4 regions of the Peribacillus suis genome follow, and region 1 is predicted to be linked to each of the others. Evidence: a T-box and tRNA genes for the amino acid it is inferred to sense, from the RefSeq annotation. Region 1 holds a T-box; the other regions hold tRNA genes.
The links. A T-box is a leader RNA that pairs with one kind of tRNA and senses whether it is charged. The one in region 1 lies ahead of serS (serine--tRNA ligase), so its partner is inferred to be a tRNA-Ser.

Region 1 (3,187 bases):
GAAACGTATACCAGCCTGTTCAACGCCATGGTGCTGACACCTTACTTCCCCCACCCCGATTTGGTTATCTATCTTGAGGGTTCAATCGATGATATCCTTAATCGAATCCAAGTACGTGGACGTCCGATGGAACAGCATACACCGATTGAATATTGGCAGGAAATGCACAATCGTTACGAGGAATGGATCAATCAATTCAATGCCTGTCCGGTCCTTCGTTTAAACATTAATGAATATGATCTTATGCATGATGAAGCTAGCATCGAACCTCTTATAAAACGGATTGCTGAATACATGGAACAAACCCGTTTACTACGTAATAAATAAAGAAAAACCATTGGCGTTGTTGCCAATGGTTTTTTTGTTATATCAGAAAACAAAAATCCCGTTACATTTCTGTAACGGGACAACGATATCCAATTTATGCGCTGTGGTTATTAATAAGTTATGGAGGAGGTAGAGGGATTCGAACCCCCGCGGGATTTGACTCCCCTGTCGGTTTTCAAGACCGATCCCTTCAGCCGAACTTGGGTATACCTCCGTATCAACATTTATTATATTACACCGATTCACAAAAGAAGTCAAGCACTCTTAGAACACTTTTTTAAAATAATTATTAGTGGACCAGATTACCCTTTTCGGGGTCTGGTCCACATTATGATTTTAAACATTATTTTGGCTTGATGACTTCCGCACCACGCATATACGGGCGTAATACTTCAGGGATGATGACCGTGCCGTCTTCCTGTTGATAGTTTTCCAAAAGAGCGGCTACTGTCCGTCCAATGGCAAGACCTGATCCATTCAATGTATGAACGTGTTCCGGTTTGCCTTTCGCCTCACGACGGAAACGGATATTGGCCCGTCTAGCCTGGAATGCCTCAAAGTTACTGCATGATGAGATTTCCCGGTAGGTTCCATAGCTTGGAATCCATACTTCAAGGTCATATTTTTTAGCGGCAGTAAATCCAAGGTCACCCGTACACATACTCAGCACTCGGTAAGGCAATCCAAGTAATTGAAGAACTTTCTCGGCATGACCTGTAAGCTTTTCTAATTCTGCGTATGAATCTTCCGGCTTCACGAATTTAACTAATTCCACTTTGTTGAATTGATGCTGGCGAATTAACCCGCGTGTATCCCGGCCTGCAGAACCTGCTTCTGAACGGAAAGATGCACTATATGCCGCATAGCTGATTGGCAGATCATCGGCACTCAAGATTTCATCACGATGGAAGTTGGTAACCGGTACTTCCGCAGTAGGAATCAAGAAATAATCCTCGCTTTCAATTCTGAATGCGTCTTCCTCGAACTTAGGCAGCTGTCCTGTACCTGTCATGCTTGCACGATTGACCATATAAGGAGGCAGCATTTCCTCATATCCATGTTCTTCGACATGTAAATCCAGCATAAAGCTAATCAATGCACGTTCCAAACGGGCACCAAGACCTCTATAAAAGACAAAACGACTACCCGTCACTTTCGCAGCTCTTTCGAAGTCCAGTATTCCTAGATCACCAGCCACATCCCAATGGGGCTTAGGTTCGAATGTGAATTCCGGCAATTCACCCCATTTGCGAATTTCCACGTTATCATCTTCCGTTTCACCTACAGGAACACTTTCATGTGGAATATTCGGTATAGAAAGGAGCAACTTCTCTAATTGCGCTTCTACTTCACGTAGTTCTTCGTCATACCCCTTTATTTGATCGCCAACCTGACGCATCTCCGTAATCAGTTGGTCTGCATCTTTCTTCTCCCGTTTTAAAACGGCTACCTGTTGAGATACTTCATTTCGTTTACTTTTTAACTTTTCTGTATCGGCAATTAAAGACCGGCGTTTAACGTCCAGTTCCTCGAATTTACCCAAATCGGTCAAATCTTCTCCCCTGAATTGCAAAACATTTTTTAACTCTTCAAAGTTATTTCTTACGTATTTCAAGTCCAACATTACATTTCCTCCTTATTTACTGATGATTTTACTCGAGAACGCAAAAAACTCCCGTCCCCTGAAGAAGGGACGAGAGTTAACCCGCGTTGCCACCCTAGTTAAAGGTGTACGAAAAAACACCTTCCACTTATCACGATAACGGCTTTTAGCCGAAAGTAATTACTAACCTAGTAAAGGCGTTCCATACTTTACTCCAGGAGGGATTCATAAGACTCTCACACCGATTTGCACCAGCCACCGGCTCTCTTAAGAAAGAAGCACTTATTACTTTTTCCTGTCATGGTTTTCTCGAAATCAAATTGTTTTCCATAATGTACTATAATTTTACACATTACGCAACCATTTTATACACGAAAATTAAAACCAGCCTTTAACCGTAGAGGCTACACTGCTCCATACATCACCGAAGAATCCACCGATTGCGCGCATTGATAATACGAACCAGTTAGCTTTATCAACAGTTTCAGCAGCCACTAAATCGACTTTCGCTGTATCACTGTTAATAAATCCATAATCTTCACCCTGCTTAGGAGTTACAGCGATATAACCCAGCTTCTCCCCTTTTTTGATTGGGGCCGTTAACTTACCATCTTTATTCAACTTGCTTTTATCAACTACAACTTTAGTATTATATTGATCTTTTTCGCCGTTTTCGACTAGCATTTCAATCGCTTTCTTAGATTGAACTTTAATGCTGTCTTCCTTCCCTTTCACGACAGCCAGGCTCTTGCTACCTTTTACTTCGTAATTAGCAGGAAGGACTTTTTCTTTTTTAAATGTACTGTATGCATAATTCATCAGCTTAGTGCTATCGGCAAAACGTTCGTTTTTAGTAGTGGATTTCATCACTACCGTTATATAACGCTGCCCATCTCGGATGACTGTGCCCGTATGAGCGTAACCAGCGTAGTCTGTAGAACCTGTTTTAAGTCCATCTACACCCTCATATTCAAAAATTAGACCAGGTAACATCCAGTTGAAATTAGAATACTCTTTTCCATCTCGGAACTTCAGCTTAGAAATACTGGCATAATCTAATACTTCCGGATAGTCGTTAATTAGACGATAAGCAAGAAGTGCCGTATCTTTAGCTGTCATGACATTCTCTTCATCAGCCTTACCAGTAGGGTATTCCCCTAAAAGATCCGAGTTATTTAAACCACTCGCGTTAACAAATTTATAATGCTTCAGTCCTAATTTACCAGCTTTTTCATTCATCAATTTCACGAAATTCTT
Region 2 (3,187 bases), 720 kb from region 1:
CGCAAGCGAAGCTTTGAACCGAAGCCCCAGTAAACGGCGGCCGTAACTATAACGGTCCTAAGGTAGCGAAATTCCTTGTCGGGTAAGTTCCGACCCGCACGAAAGGTGTAACGATCTGGGCACTGTCTCAACGAGAGACTCGGTGAAATTATAGTACCTGTGAAGATGCAGGTTACCCGCGACAGGACGGAAAGACCCCGTGGAGCTTTACTGCAGCCTGATATTGAATTTTGTTACAGCTTGTACAGGATAGGTAGGAGCCTGAGAAGCCGGAGCGCTAGCTTCGGTGGAGGCGTTGGTGGGATACTACCCTGGCTGTATTGAAATTCTAACCCGCGCCCCTTATCGGGGTGGGAGACAGTGTCAGGTGGGCAGTTTGACTGGGGCGGTCGCCTCCTAAAGAGTAACGGAGGCGCCCAAAGGTTCCCTCAGAATGGTTGGAAATCATTCGCAGAGTGTAAAGGCACAAGGGAGCTTGACTGCGAGACCTACAAGTCGAGCAGGGACGAAAGTCGGGCTTAGTGATCCGGTGGTTCCGCATGGAAGGGCCATCGCTCAACGGATAAAAGCTACCCCGGGGATAACAGGCTTATCTCCCCCAAGAGTCCACATCGACGGGGAGGTTTGGCACCTCGATGTCGGCTCATCGCATCCTGGGGCTGTAGTCGGTCCCAAGGGTTGGGCTGTTCGCCCATTAAAGCGGTACGCGAGCTGGGTTCAGAACGTCGTGAGACAGTTCGGTCCCTATCCGTCGCGGGCGCAGGAAATTTGAGAGGAGCTGTCCTTAGTACGAGAGGACCGGGATGGACGCACCGCTGGTGTACCAGTTGTCTTGCCAAAGGCATAGCTGGGTAGCTACGTGCGGAAGGGATAAGTGCTGAAAGCATCTAAGCATGAAGCCCCCCTCAAGATGAGATTTCCCATGGCGCAAGCTAGTAAGATCCCTGAAAGATGATCAGGTTGATAGGTCAGAGGTGGAAGCGTGGCGACATGTGGAGCTGACTGATACTAATAGATCGAGGACTTAACCAACGCTTTAAAAAGATGAACACCTTCTGATATTATCTAGTTTTGAAGGAATGAAAATTTCTTCTTGCATTTTTTAAAAAAGATGATATAATAATAGATGTCTTGAAAAAATGCTAACCAACAATGTTTGGTGACGATAGCGAAGAGGTCACACCCGTTCCCATTCCGAACACGGCAGTTAAGCTCTTCAGCGCCGATGGTAGTTGGGGGTTTCCCCCTGTGAGAGTAGGACGTCGCCAAGCTTGTATTGTTCCGCAGTAGCTCAGTGGTAGAGCATTCGGCTGTTAACCGAACGGTCGTAGGTTCGAGTCCTACCTGCGGAGCCATATTGGAGAGCTGTCCGAGTGGCCGAAGGAGCACGATTGGAAATCGTGTAGACGGGTAACCCTGTCTCAAGGGTTCAAATCCCTTGCTCTCCGCCATTTAATACCTGGCCCGTTGGTCAAGCGGTTAAGACACCGCCCTTTCACGGCGGTAACACGGGTTCGATTCCCGTACGGGTCACCATTTCGATAACTTATTGGAGGATTAGCTCAGCTGGGAGAGCATCTGCCTTACAAGCAGAGGGTCGGCGGTTCGATCCCGTCATCCTCCACCATTTCTTTTAAAAAGCATCAAGTTGTTTCTTTATGAATGGAACACTTAACACGAAAACTTGAGGCATATAGTAACATTATTATTATCGCGGGGTGGAGCAGTCCGGTAGCTCGTCGGGCTCATAACCCGAAGGTCGCAGGTTCAAATCCTGTCCCCGCAATCTATGGTCCCGTGGTGTAGCGGTTAACATGCCTGCCTGTCACGCAGGAGATCGCGGGTTCGATTCCCGTCGGGACCGCCATTTTTAATTGTTTGGCTCAGTAGCTCAGTCGGTAGAGCAAAGGACTGAAAATCCTTGTGTCGGCGGTTCGATTCCGTCCTGAGCCACCATAGTAGTGCCGGTGTAGCTCAACTGGTAGAGCAACTGACTTGTAATCAGTAGGTTGGGGGTTCAAGTCCTCTTGCCGGCACCATGTTTCATCCGTGGAGGGGTAGCGAAGTGGCTAAACGCGGCGGACTGTAAATCCGCTCCTTCGGGTTCGGCAGTTCGAATCTGCCCCCCTCCACCATCTTACAGGGGTATAGTTTAAAGGTAGAACAGAGGTCTCCAAAACCTCCGGTGTGGGTTCGAGTCCTACTACCCCTGCCAATTTTATTGTTATGGCGATTGTGGCGAAGTGGTTAACGCACCTGATTGTGGTTCAGGCATTCGTGGGTTCGATTCCCATCAGTCGCCCCATTTTCAATAAAATGATGGTATAATGAATATAACATTAATGGGCTATAGCCAAGCGGTAAGGCAACGGATTTTGATTCCGTCATGCGAAGGTTCGATCCCTTCTAGCCCAGCCATATGCGAAAGTAGTTCAGTGGTAGAATACAACCTTGCCAAGGTTGGGGTCGCGGGTTCGAATCCCGTCTTTCGCTCCAAAAATGTTGGCGGCATAGCCAAGCGGTAAGGCAGAGGTCTGCAAAACCTTTATCACCGGTTCAATTCCGGTTGCCGCCTCCAACAAATTTTGCCCGAGTGGTGGAATGGCAGACACGCTGCACTCAAAATGCAGTGCCGCAAGGCGTGCCGGTTCGACCCCGGCCTCGGGTATCATACGGTCGAAGATATGTCATACAAAAAAGATCTCAACTTAACTGTTGAGGTCTTTTTTTTATTTAATAAACATGAGATTTAGATTATACGTCAGAAAGGATGTGAAATACGTCCATTCTCAATTCAGGTTATGCATTCTTCAATTACTTCAGACCGTTCCCCTTACTTGTGATTTACTATGTAATTGGATTATCAAAGATTTGAACCAAAACGTTTTTATATCCGTTTAACAAAGCATTAAAAGCAATACTCTTAGTAAACGATACTTATTGAATTAGGCTGAAACCTTAGGCGGTTTGCCCTGAAATTTTCTAATGACATGCTTAAATTAATAAAGAGTTCAGTATAGGCGTTCTTACCCATTATCCTGTAATATTATTACTAGAAGTAAAACAGGGGGTTTTTGGGTATGGGGATTTCTTTAAGGACTAACATAAGCACTCAAATATTGGATGAAACATCCGTTTTAGCTGCACTGGAGTCAAATTTAGCAATGATAGAATTCAATCTAAATAG
Region 3 (3,187 bases), 280 kb from region 1:
TCTGTAGGGGTAGGGCAGTACCAACATGATGTTTCCCAAAAAAAACTATCTGAATCTCTTACCTTCGTGGTTGAAACTGCCGTTAACCAAGTAGGGGTGAACGTCAATACCGCTTCTCCATCCCTATTACAATATGTAGCGGGGTTATCAAAATCTGTTGCACAAAATATCGTCAAAAAGAGAGAAGAAGAAGGAAAGTTCTCAAGTAGGAAGGAATTAAAAAAGATTCCTCGACTAGGCGCAAAAACATATGAGCAATGCATAGGCTTCTTACGCATTTTAAATGGCAAGGAACCGCTCGATCAAACAGCCATCCATCCGGAGAACTATGGAGCTGTGAATAAAATGCTAAAGAAAATCGGTTTCACTTCTGATGACCTTGGTAGTGATGAGTTGAATAAACAATTAGTCAGCTTAAATCCGAAAGAATTGGCTGATGAGTTGGATATCGGGGAAATAACGATTAAAGACATCATCGATGATTTGGTCAAACCAGGAAGAGATCCGAGAGACGAGCTTTCAAAACCCTTGCTTAAAAAGGACGTTTTGAAAATGGAAGATTTAAAGACCGGCATGGAACTACAAGGTACGGTGAGAAATGTTGTAGACTTCGGTGCATTTGTGGACATTGGCGTCAAACAAGATGGCCTCGTGCATATATCCAAACTTAGTAACCGTTTTATAAAGAATCCGATGGACGTTGTGGCTGTCGGAGACGTAGTAACCGTTTGGGTGGAACAAGTTGATGCTCAAAAACAGAGAGTGTCGCTGACCATGTTACAACCTAAGGACCAAAATTAATGAATGAAAAGACTCCTTCTTTTTTAGAAGGGGTTTTTTTATAGGAGAGCGAACACTACGTAAGTAGAATCATGATCATAAATGTAGCGTTTCTTTTTTTTGATAAAAAAACCAGCATTGATTCAACATTTTCACTTGATAATAATCCTTATCATAGAAAGCTCTTCTAATTTGGTTTTGAAACCATTTCGGCATAACACTAACCTCCCCAAAGATTCCTGTTGTTTTATTAGTCTATGTTATAATAGGTTGTCTTGTTACCATGGAAGGAGTGTGGGAGATGGATAATCAACAATTGCAAAAATTGGTTGAGGAAATTTCGATGAATCACTTTCAAAGGAAGTTTAAGCATCAAGCTAGCTTTAACCCACGACTTCGCACAACAGGTGGAAGGTACTTGCTTGGTACTCATAATATAGAAATAAACAAGAAATATTTCGAGGAACGTGGTTTGGAAGAATTGATTGGGATCATCAAACATGAATTATGTCACTATCATCTCCATCTTGAGAAGAAAGGGTACCAGCACCGGGATGCAGACTTTAAGCATTTACTGAAAAAAACGGGAGCCCCAAGATTCTGTTCGCCTTTGCCTTCGAATCAAGTTAAGAGGAAAAGGAATACAATTCAATATATATGTGCACAATGTCAGCAGGTATATTTAAGAAAAAAAAGAATTGATACTTCGAGATTTGTCTGTGGAAAGTGCCGAGGAACGTTGATTTACCAAGGGATTAAAGAAAAAGAAATAAAAAAATAAAAAAAAGAAAAAGATGTCTTGACTTTAACTCTGAACCTCTTTATAATCATAAGAGTCGACAAGATAACAACTTGTTCTTCACGACAACCACTAAGGTCCTTGAGCATAAAAAGGGAACCAACTTTCACTATTCCGCAGTAGCTCAGTGGTAGAGCATTCGGCTGTTAACCGAACGGTCGTAGGTTCGAGTCCTACCTGCGGAGCCATTTTTTTGGGGAAGTACTCAAGAGGCTGAAGAGGCGCCCCTGCTAAGGGTGTAGGTCGCGCGAGCGGCGCGAGGGTTCAAATCCCTCCTTCTCCGCCAGAAACATTTTAATTAAGGCCCATTGGTCAAGCGGTTAAGACACCGCCCTTTCACGGCGGTAACACGGGTTCGAATCCCGTATGGGTCACTTTTTTTCGTAACATTATTTGCTGGTCCCGTGGTGTAGCGGTTAACATGCCTGCCTGTCACGCAGGAGATCGCGGGTTCGATTCCCGTCGGGACCGCCATTATTTTTTTAAAAATAAACTCTTGCTAAAGTGATGTTATAGTGATATAATATTAACCTAGCTGTTAATGAGTTTGATTGATGGGCTATAGCCAAGCGGTAAGGCAACGGATTTTGATTCCGTCATGCGAAGGTTCGATCCCTTCTAGCCCAGCCATTTTCATTTAGAGCCATTAGCTCAGTTGGTAGAGCATCTGACTTTTAATCAGAGGGTCGAAGGTTCGAATCCTTCATGGCTCACCATTTTCATTTTATTACGCGGGTGTGGCGGAATTGGCAGACGCACCAGACTTAGGATCTGGCGCCGCAAGGCGTGGGGGTTCAAGTCCCTTCACCCGCATAACTTTCTACTTGACAACAAGTTGAAAAGGTGTTAAACTTACGAAGTCGCTTTCGCGGTCGTGGCGGAATGGCAGACGCGCTAGGTTGAGGGCCTAGTGGGGGAAACCCCGTGGAGGTTCGACTCCTCTCGGCCGCACCAATAACATCATAGAAATTAGCGCCCGTAGCTCAATTGGATAGAGCATCTGACTACGAATCAGAAGGTTGTAGGTTCGACTCCCGCCGGGCGCACCATATTTTACGGGAAGTAGCTCAGCTTGGTAGAGCACTTGGTTTGGGACCAAGGGGTCGCAGGTTCGAATCCTGTCTTCCCGACCATTATTTCTCGGAATCATTCATAATTATATAATGCGGGTGTAGTTTAGTGGTAAAACCTCAGCCTTCCAAGCTGATGATGAGAGTTCGATTCTCTTCACCCGCTCCATTATTACCATTATTGCTCTTTGAAAACTGAACAAAACAAAGCGCCAACGTAAATTTTGAGTGAGCACACACTATAAAAAAGCAAAATGAGCAAGTCAAACATTTCTTCGGAGAGTTTGATCCTGGCTCAGGACGAACGCTGGCGGCGTGCCTAATACATGCAAGTCGAGCGAATCGATGGGAGCTTGCTCCCTGAGATTAGCGGCGGACGGGTGAGTAACACGTGGGCAACCTGCCTATAAGACTGGGATAACTTCGGGAAACCGGAGCTAATACCGGATATGTTCTTTTCTCGCATGAGAGAAGATGGAAAGACGGTTTCGGCTGTCACTTATAGATGGGCCCGCGGCGCATTAGCTAGTTGGTGAGG
Region 4 (3,187 bases), 620 kb from region 1:
CATGCGAATGATGCATATGGGGATAGATGCATATGTATTAGGTGAAACCGTCACCCCCACCTTCGAAAAAGATGACCTTTTAATCCTTGGAACCGGTTCGGGAGAAACAAAAAGTTTGATTTCCATAGCAGAGAAAGCAACGAATATCGGTGGAACCATTGCGACCGTAACAATTTCCCCCGAATCGACCATTGGAAAATTGGCGGATTTCTCAATAAAGCTGCCTGGTTCACCTAAAGACCAGTCGGAAGGTGATTACCAAACAATCCAACCGATGGGCTCTCTATTTGAGCAGACTCTCTTACTTTTCTTCGATAGCGTCATTTTAAGGATAATGGATAAAAAGGGATTGAATACGAATAAAATGTATGGCCGACACGCAAATCTCGAGTAAAAAGTGAAATATAAAAAGACCGCAAGAAATTCTTCTGAATTTACTTGCGGTCTTTTTTTTTGTAAAAGGATTACAGGCTCCTATATATTCTATAAATTAAGATACCGTCCAGTGACGGAAGACATATTATATGCCCATCCTAATAAAAGGTCTCTTCCTTTAATCAAACTTATAGAAAAAAGACTCCTACGATGTAGCTGACCACCTTATATAGGTTTGATTAGCTTCTTAAGTGTACTCATCTTTTGGGAGTTACTCTATCAATTTAGAGTAATCAATCCTATATTTTTAAGTTCTCCATTGCAAATGGTACAGGTCGGATATCAACTAGCTGTAAGCGGTGTACTTTTGGAAAACTTGGCATTCACACTTAAGAACTTTTCCGTAGGATTCATTCTAGTTGCTTTCGTAGGGATGGGCGTCGGACTAATTACTGGATGGTACAAACCTTTAGGTATAAAGCTTTTGATCCTTTTCTAACCGCAATGCTAGGTACCCCTCGCATTGTCCTACTGCCTTTAATCATGGTATGGATGGGATCCGGATTTTCTAGCAAAGTATTACTCGTCTTTCTCGCAGGTGTATTCGCGATTATTCTCAATACCATGTCCGGTGTACAGAATCTTGACCCCAATCTCACAAGAGTGACAAAGGCTTTCGGAGCTTCTCAGCTTCAAACTTTCCTTACGGTCGCTCTTCCAGGTTCTTTACCCCAAATTGTATCTGGATTACGTGTAGGAATCAGGCAGTTCTTGGTTGGTGTAATTGCTGCTGAAATGTTTGTTTCAACGGGGGGAATAGGCTATTTTATTGCACAGCCTTCAGCGAACTTCAACATTGATAGAGTATTCGTAGGAATAGTAGTGATCATTATGGTAGGAATGCACGTTACGCAATCGGTTAAATAGATAGAAGTATTTTATTAAACATCCGATTAATAAAATACTTCTATAATAAGAAAAAACAGTCATAAAAAAAGAAGCATACTTATGTATGCTTCTTTTTATGACCCGTACGGGAATCGAACCCGTGTTACCGCCGTGAAAGGGCGGTGTCTTAACCGCTTGACCAACGGGCCGAATGGCGGAGAAGGAGGGATTTGAACCCTCGCGCCGCTCGCGCGACCTACACCCTTAGCAGGGGCGCCTCTTCAGCCTCTTGAGTACTTCCCCATGGCTCCGCAGGTAGGACTCGAACCTACGACCGTTCGGTTAACAGCCGAATGCTCTACCACTGAGCTACTGCGGAACAATAAAATATGGTGGGCCTAAATGGACTCGAACCATCGACCTCACGCTTATCAGGCGTGCGCTCTAACCAGCTGAGCTATAGGCCCATATTGGAGCGGGTGAAGGGAATCGAACCCTCATCATCAGCTTGGAAGGCTGAGGTTTTACCACTAAACTACACCCGCGAAATGGGGCGACTGATGGGAATCGAACCCACGAATGCCTGAACCACAATCAGGTGCGTTAACCACTTCGCCACAATCGCCGTAATATGAAATTGTAATGGTGGCTCAGGACGGAATCGAACCGCCGACACAAGGATTTTCAGTCCTTTGCTCTACCGACTGAGCTACTGAGCCTAAAAAATGGCGGTCCCGACGGGAATCGAACCCGCGATCTCCTGCGTGACAGGCAGGCATGTTAACCGCTACACCACGGGACCTAATGATTGCGGGGACAGGATTTGAACCTGCGACCTTCGGGTTATGAGCCCGACGAGCTACCGGACTGCTCCACCCCGCGACGGTAATAATGAATCATTTTGCATCAAGTTTTCATGAATACTGTTTTTTTACTTCCTAATATGTAAGGTTGCTTTAAAACAACTTGTTGCTTTTTAAAAAAATGGAGGAGGTAGAGGGATTCGAACCCCCGCGGGATTTGACTCCCCTGTCGGTTTTCAAGACCGATCCCTTCAGCCGAACTTGGGTATACCTCCGTGGCTAAGAAAAAAATTCTATGGTGGACCTTGTAGGACTCGAACCTACGACCGGACGGTTATGAGCCGTCTGCTCTAACCAGCTGAGCTAAAGGTCCTTATATTTATTGGTAGCGGCGGAGGGGATCGAACCCCCGACCTCACGGGTATGAACCGTACGCTCTAGCCAGCTGAGCTACACCGCCAAAATAATATAAGTTTTCTTTTTTTGAAAAAATGGTGGAGCCTAGCGGGATCGAACCGCTGACCTCCTGCGTGCAAGGCAGGCGCTCTCCCAGCTGAGCTAAGGCCCCATTTCATTAAAAATCACATGGTCGGGAAGACAGGATTCGAACCTGCGACCCCTTGGTCCCAAACCAAGTGCTCTACCAAGCTGAGCTACTTCCCGCAAAAAAACATGGTGCGCCCGGCGGGAGTCGAACCTACAACCTTCTGATTCGTAGTCAGATGCTCTATCCAATTGAGCTACGGGCGCATATTAAGATGGTGCCGAGGACCGGAATCGAACCGGTACGGTAGTCACCTACCGCAGGATTTTAAGTCCTGTGCGTCTGCCAGTTCCGCCACCCCGGCACATACGAAAAGTGGAGCGGAAGACGGGATTCGAACCCGCGACCCCAACCTTGGCAAGGTTGTATTCTACCACTGAACTACTTCCGCATGAATGATGCGGGTGAAGGGACTTGAACCCCCACGCCTTGCGGCGCCAGATCCTAAGTCTGGTGCGTCTGCCAATTCCGCCACACCCGCATGAAAAAGTGATGAGCCATGAAGGATTCGAACCTTCGACCCTCTGATTAAAAGTCAGATGCTCTACCAACTGAGCTAATGGCTCATGCTTGTCTT

Region 2: it encodes a tRNA-Ser, which carries the amino acid that the T-box ahead of serS (serine--tRNA ligase) is inferred to sense. The anticodon was not compared.
Region 3: it encodes a tRNA-Ser, which carries the amino acid that the T-box ahead of serS (serine--tRNA ligase) is inferred to sense. The anticodon was not compared.
Region 4: it encodes a tRNA-Ser, which carries the amino acid that the T-box ahead of serS (serine--tRNA ligase) is inferred to sense. The anticodon was not compared.

The regions. Positions count from the first base shown of each region.
Region 1 covers NZ_CM182019.1:19,055-22,241, reverse strand. Annotated here, with positions in the region: gene AC503W_RS00095 (deoxynucleoside kinase) at 1-327, shown strand, start outside; tRNA gene AC503W_RS00090 (tRNA-Ser) at 449-541, opposite strand; gene serS (serine--tRNA ligase) at 671-1,951, opposite strand; T-box leader at 2,014-2,241, opposite strand; gene AC503W_RS00080 (D-alanyl-D-alanine carboxypeptidase family protein) at 2,309-3,187, opposite strand, start outside.
Region 2 covers NZ_CM182019.1:742,627-745,813, forward strand. Annotated here, with positions in the region: rRNA gene AC503W_RS03565 (23S ribosomal RNA) at 1-1,032, shown strand, start outside; rRNA gene rrf (5S ribosomal RNA) at 1,156-1,271, shown strand; tRNA gene AC503W_RS03575 (tRNA-Asn) at 1,281-1,355, shown strand; tRNA gene AC503W_RS03580 (tRNA-Ser) at 1,360-1,451, shown strand; tRNA gene AC503W_RS03585 (tRNA-Glu) at 1,462-1,536, shown strand; tRNA gene AC503W_RS03590 (tRNA-Val) at 1,552-1,627, shown strand; tRNA gene AC503W_RS03595 (tRNA-Met) at 1,713-1,786, shown strand; tRNA gene AC503W_RS03600 (tRNA-Asp) at 1,792-1,867, shown strand; tRNA gene AC503W_RS03605 (tRNA-Phe) at 1,881-1,956, shown strand; tRNA gene AC503W_RS03610 (tRNA-Thr) at 1,964-2,039, shown strand; tRNA gene AC503W_RS03615 (tRNA-Tyr) at 2,052-2,135, shown strand; tRNA gene AC503W_RS03620 (tRNA-Trp) at 2,142-2,215, shown strand; tRNA gene AC503W_RS03625 (tRNA-His) at 2,230-2,305, shown strand; tRNA gene AC503W_RS03630 (tRNA-Gln) at 2,344-2,418, shown strand; tRNA gene AC503W_RS03635 (tRNA-Gly) at 2,422-2,496, shown strand; tRNA gene AC503W_RS03640 (tRNA-Cys) at 2,505-2,578, shown strand; tRNA gene AC503W_RS03645 (tRNA-Leu) at 2,588-2,668, shown strand; gene AC503W_RS03650 (methyl-accepting chemotaxis protein) at 3,081-3,187, shown strand, end outside.
Region 3 covers NZ_CM182019.1:302,550-305,736, forward strand. Annotated here, with positions in the region: gene AC503W_RS01535 (Tex family protein) at 1-801, shown strand, start outside; gene cmpA (cortex morphogenetic protein CmpA) at 877-996, opposite strand; gene AC503W_RS01545 (SprT family protein) at 1,082-1,561, shown strand; tRNA gene AC503W_RS01550 (tRNA-Asn) at 1,693-1,767, shown strand; tRNA gene AC503W_RS01555 (tRNA-Ser) at 1,775-1,865, shown strand; tRNA gene AC503W_RS01560 (tRNA-Glu) at 1,882-1,953, shown strand; tRNA gene AC503W_RS01565 (tRNA-Asp) at 1,978-2,053, shown strand; tRNA gene AC503W_RS01570 (tRNA-Gln) at 2,135-2,209, shown strand; tRNA gene AC503W_RS01575 (tRNA-Lys) at 2,220-2,295, shown strand; tRNA gene AC503W_RS01580 (tRNA-Leu) at 2,311-2,392, shown strand; tRNA gene AC503W_RS01585 (tRNA-Leu) at 2,448-2,533, shown strand; tRNA gene AC503W_RS01590 (tRNA-Arg) at 2,552-2,628, shown strand; tRNA gene AC503W_RS01595 (tRNA-Pro) at 2,636-2,712, shown strand; tRNA gene AC503W_RS01600 (tRNA-Gly) at 2,745-2,818, shown strand; rRNA gene AC503W_RS01605 (16S ribosomal RNA) at 2,922-3,187, shown strand, end outside.
Region 4 covers NZ_CM182019.1:3,613,476-3,616,662, forward strand. Annotated here, with positions in the region: gene hxlB (6-phospho-3-hexuloisomerase) at 1-394, shown strand, start outside; gene AC503W_RS17665 (ABC transporter permease) at 832-1,302, shown strand; tRNA gene AC503W_RS17670 (tRNA-Glu) at 1,401-1,472, opposite strand; tRNA gene AC503W_RS17675 (tRNA-Ser) at 1,476-1,566, opposite strand; tRNA gene AC503W_RS17680 (tRNA-Asn) at 1,568-1,642, opposite strand; tRNA gene AC503W_RS17685 (tRNA-Ile) at 1,654-1,730, opposite strand; tRNA gene AC503W_RS17690 (tRNA-Gly) at 1,735-1,808, opposite strand; tRNA gene AC503W_RS17695 (tRNA-His) at 1,813-1,888, opposite strand; tRNA gene AC503W_RS17700 (tRNA-Phe) at 1,907-1,982, opposite strand; tRNA gene AC503W_RS17705 (tRNA-Asp) at 1,990-2,065, opposite strand; tRNA gene AC503W_RS17710 (tRNA-Met) at 2,072-2,145, opposite strand; tRNA gene AC503W_RS17715 (tRNA-Ser) at 2,249-2,341, opposite strand; tRNA gene AC503W_RS17720 (tRNA-Ile) at 2,363-2,439, opposite strand; tRNA gene AC503W_RS17725 (tRNA-Met) at 2,450-2,526, opposite strand; tRNA gene AC503W_RS17730 (tRNA-Ala) at 2,559-2,634, opposite strand; tRNA gene AC503W_RS17735 (tRNA-Pro) at 2,653-2,729, opposite strand; tRNA gene AC503W_RS17740 (tRNA-Arg) at 2,740-2,816, opposite strand; tRNA gene AC503W_RS17745 (tRNA-Leu) at 2,826-2,914, opposite strand; tRNA gene AC503W_RS17750 (tRNA-Gly) at 2,927-3,001, opposite strand; tRNA gene AC503W_RS17755 (tRNA-Leu) at 3,010-3,091, opposite strand; tRNA gene AC503W_RS17760 (tRNA-Lys) at 3,104-3,176, opposite strand.